2 regions of the Aeromicrobium wangtongii genome follow, and region 2 is predicted to be linked to the other one. Evidence: riboswitches for the same ligand, from Rfam matches in the RefSeq annotation. Region 2 holds a riboswitch; the other holds the start of a gene.
The links. Region 2 has a riboswitch for S-adenosylmethionine ahead of NQV15_RS00685 (aminotransferase class V-fold PLP-dependent enzyme). Riboswitches for the same ligand answer to the same signal wherever they lie in the genome.
Positions count from the first base shown of each region.

Region 1: it holds a riboswitch for S-adenosylmethionine, as region 2 does, so the genes downstream of both, thrC (threonine synthase) here and NQV15_RS00685 (aminotransferase class V-fold PLP-dependent enzyme) in region 2, are expected to answer to the same signal.

Region 1 covers NZ_CP102173.1:536,083-540,048, reverse strand. The annotation lists gene NQV15_RS02780 (cold shock domain-containing protein) at 9-209, opposite strand; gene NQV15_RS02775 (MoaD/ThiS family protein) at 321-599, opposite strand; gene thrC (threonine synthase) at 644-1,915, opposite strand; SAM riboswitch class I at 1,926-2,040, opposite strand; gene otsB (trehalose-phosphatase) at 2,367-3,173, opposite strand; gene NQV15_RS02760 (LytR C-terminal domain-containing protein) at 3,181-3,738, opposite strand; gene NQV15_RS02755 (DUF3263 domain-containing protein) at 3,746-3,966, opposite strand, start outside.
Region 2 covers NZ_CP102173.1:133,535-137,500, reverse strand. The annotation lists gene NQV15_RS00690 (dicarboxylate/amino acid:cation symporter) at 1-1,227, opposite strand, end outside; SAM riboswitch class IV at 1,424-1,549, shown strand; gene NQV15_RS00685 (aminotransferase class V-fold PLP-dependent enzyme) at 1,561-2,871, shown strand; gene NQV15_RS00680 (hypothetical protein) at 2,883-3,140, opposite strand; gene NQV15_RS00675 (hypothetical protein) at 3,282-3,791, shown strand.

The DNA.
Region 1 (3,966 bases), 400 kb from region 2:
TGCTGGACTCAGTGTCCGATGACCTCTTGCGCCTCGCGACCCTTCGGGCCGTCGATGACCTCGAACTCGACCTTCTGGCCGTCCTCGAGGGTCTTGTAGCCATCGGACGCGATCTTGGACCAGTGGACGAAGACATCGTCCTGACCCTCGACCTCGATGAACCCGTAGCCCTTGTCAGCGTTGAACCACTTGACGGTGCCTTGCACCATGCCGCCACTCCCACCTTGAACATGAACGGGCCACCTGCCGAGGGCCCGATGCGATGAGCCTATCGCGAGATCAGCACCGTTCCACCAGCGCCGGGTCTTGTCCTCTCGAGCTCAGCATCCTCCGGCGACGGCCGGGATGATCGAGACCTGGGAGCCGTCGGGGGTCGGCGTGTCCAGGCCCTCCGAGAAACGGACATCCTCCTCGGCGACGTAGATGTTGACGAAGCGGCGCAGCTTGCCCTCGTCGTCGACGACGCGGGCGCGGATGCCGGGGAAGCTCGACTCGAGCGAGTCGAGGACCTCGACCAGGGTCGCGCCCTCGGCGGCCACCTGGGACTGGTCCTGCGTGTAGGTGCGCAGGATCGTGGGGATGCGGACGTTGATGCTCATGATGCTCCTTGACGGCTACTGCGGTTCAGACGATGGATGGGCGCTCAGGCGATGCCGGCGGCCACGAAGGCGTCGTACGTCGGCGCGATGGTCGCGCGCGCACCGACGCGGTCGGTGACGGCGTCGAGCGTCTTGAGGCCGTGGCCGGTGTTGATCACGACGGTCTCCAGCTCGGGATCGAGCTGACCGGTCTCGACGAGCTTCTTGAGCACGCCGACCGTCGTGCCGCCGGCGGTCTCGGTGAAGACGCCTTCCGTGCGCGCGAGCAGCACGATCGCATCGCGCACCTCGTCGTCGGAGACATCGGCGATCGCGCCGCCCGTCTCGCGCACGATGTCCAGCACGTACACGCCGTCGGCGGGGTTGCCGATCGCCAGCGACTTGGCGATGGTGTCCGGCCGGACGGGCTTGACGGCGTCCCAGCCCTCGCGGAAGGCCGCCGACACCGGCGAGCACCCGGTGGCCTGGGCGCCGAACACCTTGACCGGCTTGTCCTCCACGAGACCCAGCTTGATGAGCTCCTGGAAGGCCTTGTGGACCTTGGTGAGCTGCGAGCCGGACGCGACCGGGATGACGATCTGGTCCGGCAGGCGCCAGCCCAGCTGCTCGGCGATCTCGTAGCCGAGGGTCTTGGAGCCCTCGGCGTAGAACGGACGCACGTTGACGTTGACGAACGCCCAGCCGTCCTCCTCGCCGGCGATCTCACCGGCGAGCCGGTTGACGTCGTCGTAGTTGCCGTCGACCGCGACGAGGTTCTCGGTGTAGACCGCCGAGTTGACCTGCTTGGGGGTCTCCAGGTTGCTGGGGATGAACACGACGGTCTTGATGCCGGCGCGCGCCCCGGCTGCGGCGACCGCATTGGCCAGGTTGCCGGTCGACGGGCACGCGAAGACCGTGCTGCCAAGCTCGCGGGCGGCGCTGAGCGCACAGGCGACGACCCGGTCCTTGAAGGAGTTGGTCGGGTTGGTGCTGTCGTCCTTGACCCACAGCCGGGCGATGCCCAGCTCCCGGCCGAGATTGTCGGCCCGCAGCAGGCGCGTATAGCCCGGCTCCATGTTGGGGCTGAGCTCGATGTCGGCGGGCACGGGCAGCAGGGCCTTGTAGCGCCAGATGTTGGCGGGCCCGGCCTCGATCTGCTCGCGCGTGATGGCCGGGAAGTCGTAGCTGATCTCCAGGGGGCCGAAGCACTCCCGACAGACGTAGTACGGGCCGAGGTCCTGGGTCGCACCGCACTCGCGGCAGGCCAGCCCGGTGGCGTGCCCGAAGGCGCCGTCGCGGATCGTGCGGGTGGATGTCTGGGCGGTCGTCGTGCTCACGCGAGTCTCCTGGTCATCTTTCCCGGATCGACTGTCGTCCGGGACGGATTGAGCACCTGGTCGCGTGCTGCGACTGGTTGCTGGGGTGTCGTCGGGCCGTGTCCCTGTACCCCTCTGGATGAGTGATGTCAGCGTACGCGCGCGTCTCACGATGCGTCCACTCGGTCCACATCGTGGACACCGCCCGCTCACCATCCGGACCCCGCGGCGGCGGTTTACCACGGTCCCTCCGCGAATTGCGTCCGCCCACGGCAAATTTCCCGTGGGCGGACCCAGTTTGCGGTGGGAGGACGCGCGGCAGCGCTGGCGGAGGACGTCGGCTCGGCCGATAGCTGGCGGGCGGCCGTCCGCCACAGGCAAGCCGCGTCCCCCCACGGGAAATTTGCCGTGGGCGGACGAGCTTTGCCGAGGGACCGTGGTAAACCGCGGGCCCCGGGGGCGCGGGGGTGGGTCAGGAGGGGGCGATGTCGTCGGCGAGGGCCTGGAGCCACTCGGCGACCGCGTCGGGGCCGTCGAGCACGAGGTCCGCGCGCGCCACGAGCGCGTCCTGCTCCTCAGAGGCCGAGCAGATCAGCAGCCCCGCGCCGCCATGGGTGCGGAACTCGTCGACCGCGTCATAGGCCGGCAGGTCGCCGAGGTCGTCACCGCCGAAGATCACCTGCCGGGGACGGACGTCCGCCACGATCGCGCGGAGCGAGTCGCCCTTGTCGTGCCCGGGCGCGCGCAGCTCGATGACCTGGCGCCCCGGCTCGACCGCGAGGCCCAGGTCCGCCGCGAGCCGGGCGACCGGCTCGGCCAGCTCGCCGAGGACACCGGGATCGATGCCGCGGGTGTGGATCGCGATCGCGATGCCCTTGTCCTCCAGCCGCACGCCGTGGGCGCCGCGCTCGTCCAGCCAGTCGGGCAGCATCGCGGCGAGCTCGACGATCGCCCGCGGCCGTTCCGGCTGGGTGAGCGCACCGTCGGCGGCCGCCCAGCGCTCGGCGCCGTACTGCCCGTGGATCACCAGGTTCCCGAGGCCCGAGAGCCCCTCAAATCCGCCCAGGGCGAGTGCCTGGCGTACCGGCCGACCGGTGATGATCGCGATCTGTCCCAGCACCGAGCCGAGCCGTGCGAGCGCCTCGACGGAGTCGTGGTGGGCGAAGGCGCGCGTCGGGTCGTCCACGATGTGCGCCAGCGTGCCGTCGAAGTCCAGCGCCAGCAGCGTTCCGGCGGGATCGGCGACGACAGCATCACGAACATCTGAGGACGAGGTCATGCTCCGATCATTGCTGGCCCGACAGAATGACGGTCAACCGGTCCATCCGCATGGGCGCGACGCTGGGGCGGATGCGCTGGATTCCGACCTCGGACGCCAGCAGCCTGGCCTGGTCCTCCAGGCCTGCCGGGTAGTACACGGTGTTGGCCGGGATCGATCCGGTCCAGTTGCCGACGCCGCTGACCTGCCAGCCTGCGGCGGCGACCTTGGCCGAGAACGCCCGGGCGGCCCCCACCACGCCGGAGTTGTTGAGCACCGAGACCCGTGCCGTCCGCTGGGGCGCGGCGGGAGTGTCCTGCGAGGGCTTCGGGGTCTGGTCCGCCTTCGGGGTGGCGGCCGGCTTGGACGGCTTCTGGGTCGACTTCTTGGTCGGCTCGCTGGACTCGACCGGCGCCGAGGGCGCGGCCGTCGCCGGCGAGGAGCTGCTGGGCGACGAGTCGTCGTCCAGCACCAGCCAGCCGAGCCAGCCGGCTCCGCCGATCAGGACCATCACGGTCAGCACGATGAACCAGCTCGAGGGAACGTAGGCCTTGCCGGGAGTCACGTTCTTGCGATGCGCCACCATCTCGCGATCAGAGATCGATGCCGAGGCGCCTGGCCGAGCGGCTGCGCTGGCGCTGCGCACGGAGGCGTCGCAGGCGCTTGACCAGCAGCGGGTCGAACGCCAGGGCGTCCTCGCGGTCGATGAGCGCGTTGAGGACCTGGTAGTAGCGGGTCGCGGACATGTCGAACTTGTCGCGGATCGCCTGCTCCTTGGCACCGGCGTACTGCCACCAGAGCCGCTCGAGCGCCA
Region 2 (3,966 bases):
GTTCATGGTGCGGGCCATGTCGACGATCGCGCTGATCGGCAGGGTGAGGACGACGACCTCGAGCGGCAGTCCCGCTGCCGCGAGCACCGTCGTGGCGGTGATGGTCGCGGTGCCGGGCACGCCTGCCGTGCCGATCGAGACCAGCAGGCTCAGCAGCGCCAGCACGGCGTAGTCGGCCAGGCTGTAGTCGATGCCCAGTCCGTTGACGGCGAACACCGCCAGGATGATGGGCCAGACACCGGCGCAGCCGGGCATGCCGATCGTGGTGCCGAGCGGCGCCGTGAACCCGGCGACATCGGCCGGCACACCGACCCGCGAGGTCAGGACGCTCGTCGTCACCGGCAGCGTGCCGGCGCTGCTCTGCGTCGTGAACGCGGTGAGCTGGGCCGGGGCGATCTTGCGGAAGAACGCGACCGGGTTGACGTCCGCGGCGACCCGCAGGACCACGGCGTTGACGACGAAGGCGTGCACGAAGCAGGCGATGTAGGCCACGACGAGCAGTCCGAGCAGGGCGCTCAGCTGCTCCTTGCCGGCCGAGGCCGTCGACGCGGCGACAGCGGTGAGCACCAGCACCGCGTACGGCGTCAGGGCGATCACGAAGCCGACGGCCTTGTAGATGATCTCCCGCGCGGCCTCGATCAGGCTGATCAGCGGTGCGACCTTCTCGGGCGAACGGTCCGCGACCAGCGAGCACGCGACCGCGATCAGCAGCGTGAACACGATGATCGGGATGATGTTGTTCTCGGAGATGTCCTGGACGATGTTGGTCGGGAAGAACCCGATGAACACCTCGGCGAACGGCTTCTTGATCTCGTCGAGCGCCCGGGTGTCGACCCCCTGCGTCGCGAGATCGGCGTTCTTGCCGACGCCGATCCACAGCGACAACCCGAGGGTGAGCAGGATCGCCAGCGCGTTGAGGCCCATCAGCCACACGACCGAGGAGGTGCCGATCGTGCGCAGCTTCTCGGTCGAGCCGAGCGAGGTGATGCTCGACAGGATCGACACGATGACCAGCGGGGCGACGATCGTCAGCAGCAGGTTGATGTACACCCGGCCCAGCGGCTGGATGTAGTCGACGTGATCGCGGAACACCAGGCCGACGCCGGCGCCCACGAAGAGTGCCACGAATGTCAGCACGCTGAAGTTCAGACGATTGCGCCCCAGGACGTAGAGCCCCGCGAAGAGGCCCAGCGTCACAGCCAGGGCGGTCAGGTTCCAGGTGTCCACGAGGACGTCCTCCAGATGTCGGGTGCCGGCGGCAGTCGGCGGATTCGGCCCGGATCGCCTGCACTGCGGGCGAACCGTCAGGAGGATCATGACGGGATGTCAGCGCCCGCGGGCGCTGTCTCACCATTCGGACGTTCGTCCACATCGCGAGATTTGGAGTCGCCGCGAGCGCTCACGCTGGCACATTTGGAGCCACGGTCACGAGTACCAGCGCGTCCCTGACGCACAGCCCCGGCTTGCTGGTCGGCAACCCTCCTTTTCGCGGTGGGGTGCTCCGGGTGACGACCAGGTCCTGGCCGATCGGCCCGGGCAAATGCGAACGAAGGATGTCCCGTGCCCCTCCTCCCCCTTGTCGGCGCCGAGCTCGAGATCCCCCTCCTGGACGGCCGCCTCGTGCGGCACGCCAACTTCGACGGCGCCGCCAGCGCCCCCTCGCTGACCGCGGTCGCCGAGCAGGTCACCGCCGCCCTGCCCTGGTACGCCAGCGTCCACCGCGGCTCCGGCTACTCCTCGCAGGTCTCGACCGCCCTGTACGAGCGGGCGCGCCGCGATGTCGGGCAGTTCGTCGGCGCCCGTAGCGACGACGTCACGATCTTCGTGCGCAACACGACCGATGCGGTCAACCTGCTCGCCTCCGCCGTACCCGGACGCGTCCTGACCCTGGACGTCGAGCACCACGCCAATCTCCTGCCGTGGGACCGCAGCCCCGGCGGGCACGAGATCGTCCAGGCCCGGCCCACCGTCGGTGGGACGCTCGCCGCCCTCGAGGGTGTGCTGTCCGCGCGCCCCATCGCCCTGCTGGCGATCACCGGCGCGTCCAACGTGACCGGCGAGTCGTTGCCGCTGCCCGCGATCGTCGAGCTGGCGCACCGGTACGGCTGCCGGGTGTTCGTCGACGGGGCGCAACTGCTGGCCCATCGCCGGCTGTCGCTGGAGGCCTCGGGCGTCGACTACGTCGCCTTCTCCGGCCACAAGCTCTACGCGCCCTTCGGCTCCGGGGCGCTGGTCGGCCGCCGCGACTGGCTCGACGTCAGCGAGCCGCACCTGGCCGGCGGTGGCGCCGTCCGCCAGGTCACGACCGGCTCCGTCGAGTGGACGACCGCCCCGGCCCGCCACGAGGCCGGCACCCCCAACCTGATCGGCGCGACCGCCCTGGCGACGGCTGCCGCCGAGCTGTCGGCACTGCCCGAGGACGCCTGGCGCGAGCACGAGAACCGCCTGCACCGCCGACTCGCCGAGGGGGTCGCCGCGCTGCCGGGCATCGACGTCGCGCGGGTCTGGTCAGACTCCGCGGCGCCCATCGGCGTGGTCACGTTCCGCCTCGCCGGCACCGACCCGGCGCTGCTGGCCGCGTTCCTGGCCGCCGAGCACGGCGTCTCGGTGCGCGACGGACGGTTCTGCGCCCATCCCCTGCTCGACCGGCTCGGCTGGGGCGAGGGCGCGGTGCGCGCCAGCATCGGCGTCGGCACCACCGAGGAGGACGTCGATCGGCTGCTGGCGGGGCTCACCGCCTGGGTGACGGGCGACCGCGCGGGCCGCTACGAGCTGGTCGACGGCGTCTGGATCGTGCTCGACGACCCCCGTCCGGTGCCCGCGGGCCTCGGTCTCGACGCGCTGGCCGCGGCCCTGTCCCCCTGCTCCTGACCGGCGGCGCGTCAGCCGCCGAGCGTCCGGGCCGCCATCGACAGGTGGTCGGCCTGCTCGGCGAGCACGGAGTCGTCCGGGTCCTCCCCGATGCGGTCCTGGAGGTCGTCGCGCGTGATGACCTCCAGGGCACCCCGGTAGTCGTCGGCGTCGCGGCGGTCGGCCGCGATGACCTCGACCCGGCCCCCGATGAGGCCGATGGTCGCGCCCGGACCGGCATCCAGGAGGGCACGCACGTGGTCGATCGTGATCGTCTGCGGTTCAGTCATGATGTCGCAGTTCCCACGCGGGGCGCCCTCAATCCCATCCCTGACCGACCAGCACTCGTGTGATCGCGCGTCAAGACCGCAAACCTGAGATTCCCCTGATGAATCTGTCTCGAACGCGCGAGCGCCGGGTAACGGGCGGACATGAGCAACTACACCAACACTCCCAGCAACGACCGCACGGTCTACGAGCCGCACCGCGCCAACCCGATGGGCGCCTACGTCGCCAGCGCCGGCGCCGTGATCTTCCTGATCGCGACCTTCCTGGCCTGGGTCACCACGGACGACAAGAGCTTCAGCGGCTACGAGACCGACACGGTCATCCCCTTCACGGCCTACCTGGGCATCGGTTTCGCCGCCGCCCTGCTGTACGCCGCGAAGCGAGCCACCCGCCGCCAGCACCGCGGCCTGTCGCTGTCGTCCATGGCAGCGGGCATCGCGGCCACCGGACTGGCCCTGTCGTACCTGTTCGAGGTTCCGGGCGGCGCTGAGCGCAAGGCCGGCTTCGACACCGAGATGGGCGTCTACGTCGGCCTCATCGGCGCCCTCGTCTGGGCCGTCGGCTCGTTCCTGCTGGCCAAGGAGCCCGAGGGCGACATCGAGCACCGCAACGACCACGACATCGCCACGACCGGCAACCACGCCTCGAGCTGACGCCCGAGCGCACGCGCGCCCCGAACCCCGCCACTCCCACCGGAGCGGCGGGGTTCGTCACGTCTGCGGGCCTCAGGTCTCCGTCGCGAGGGCGGTCAACACGCAGATCACCCTGGTTCGCAGGCCGGAACGCCCGGGCCCGGCTCCCGGTGACACGACGAAGCCCCCGTCGCGA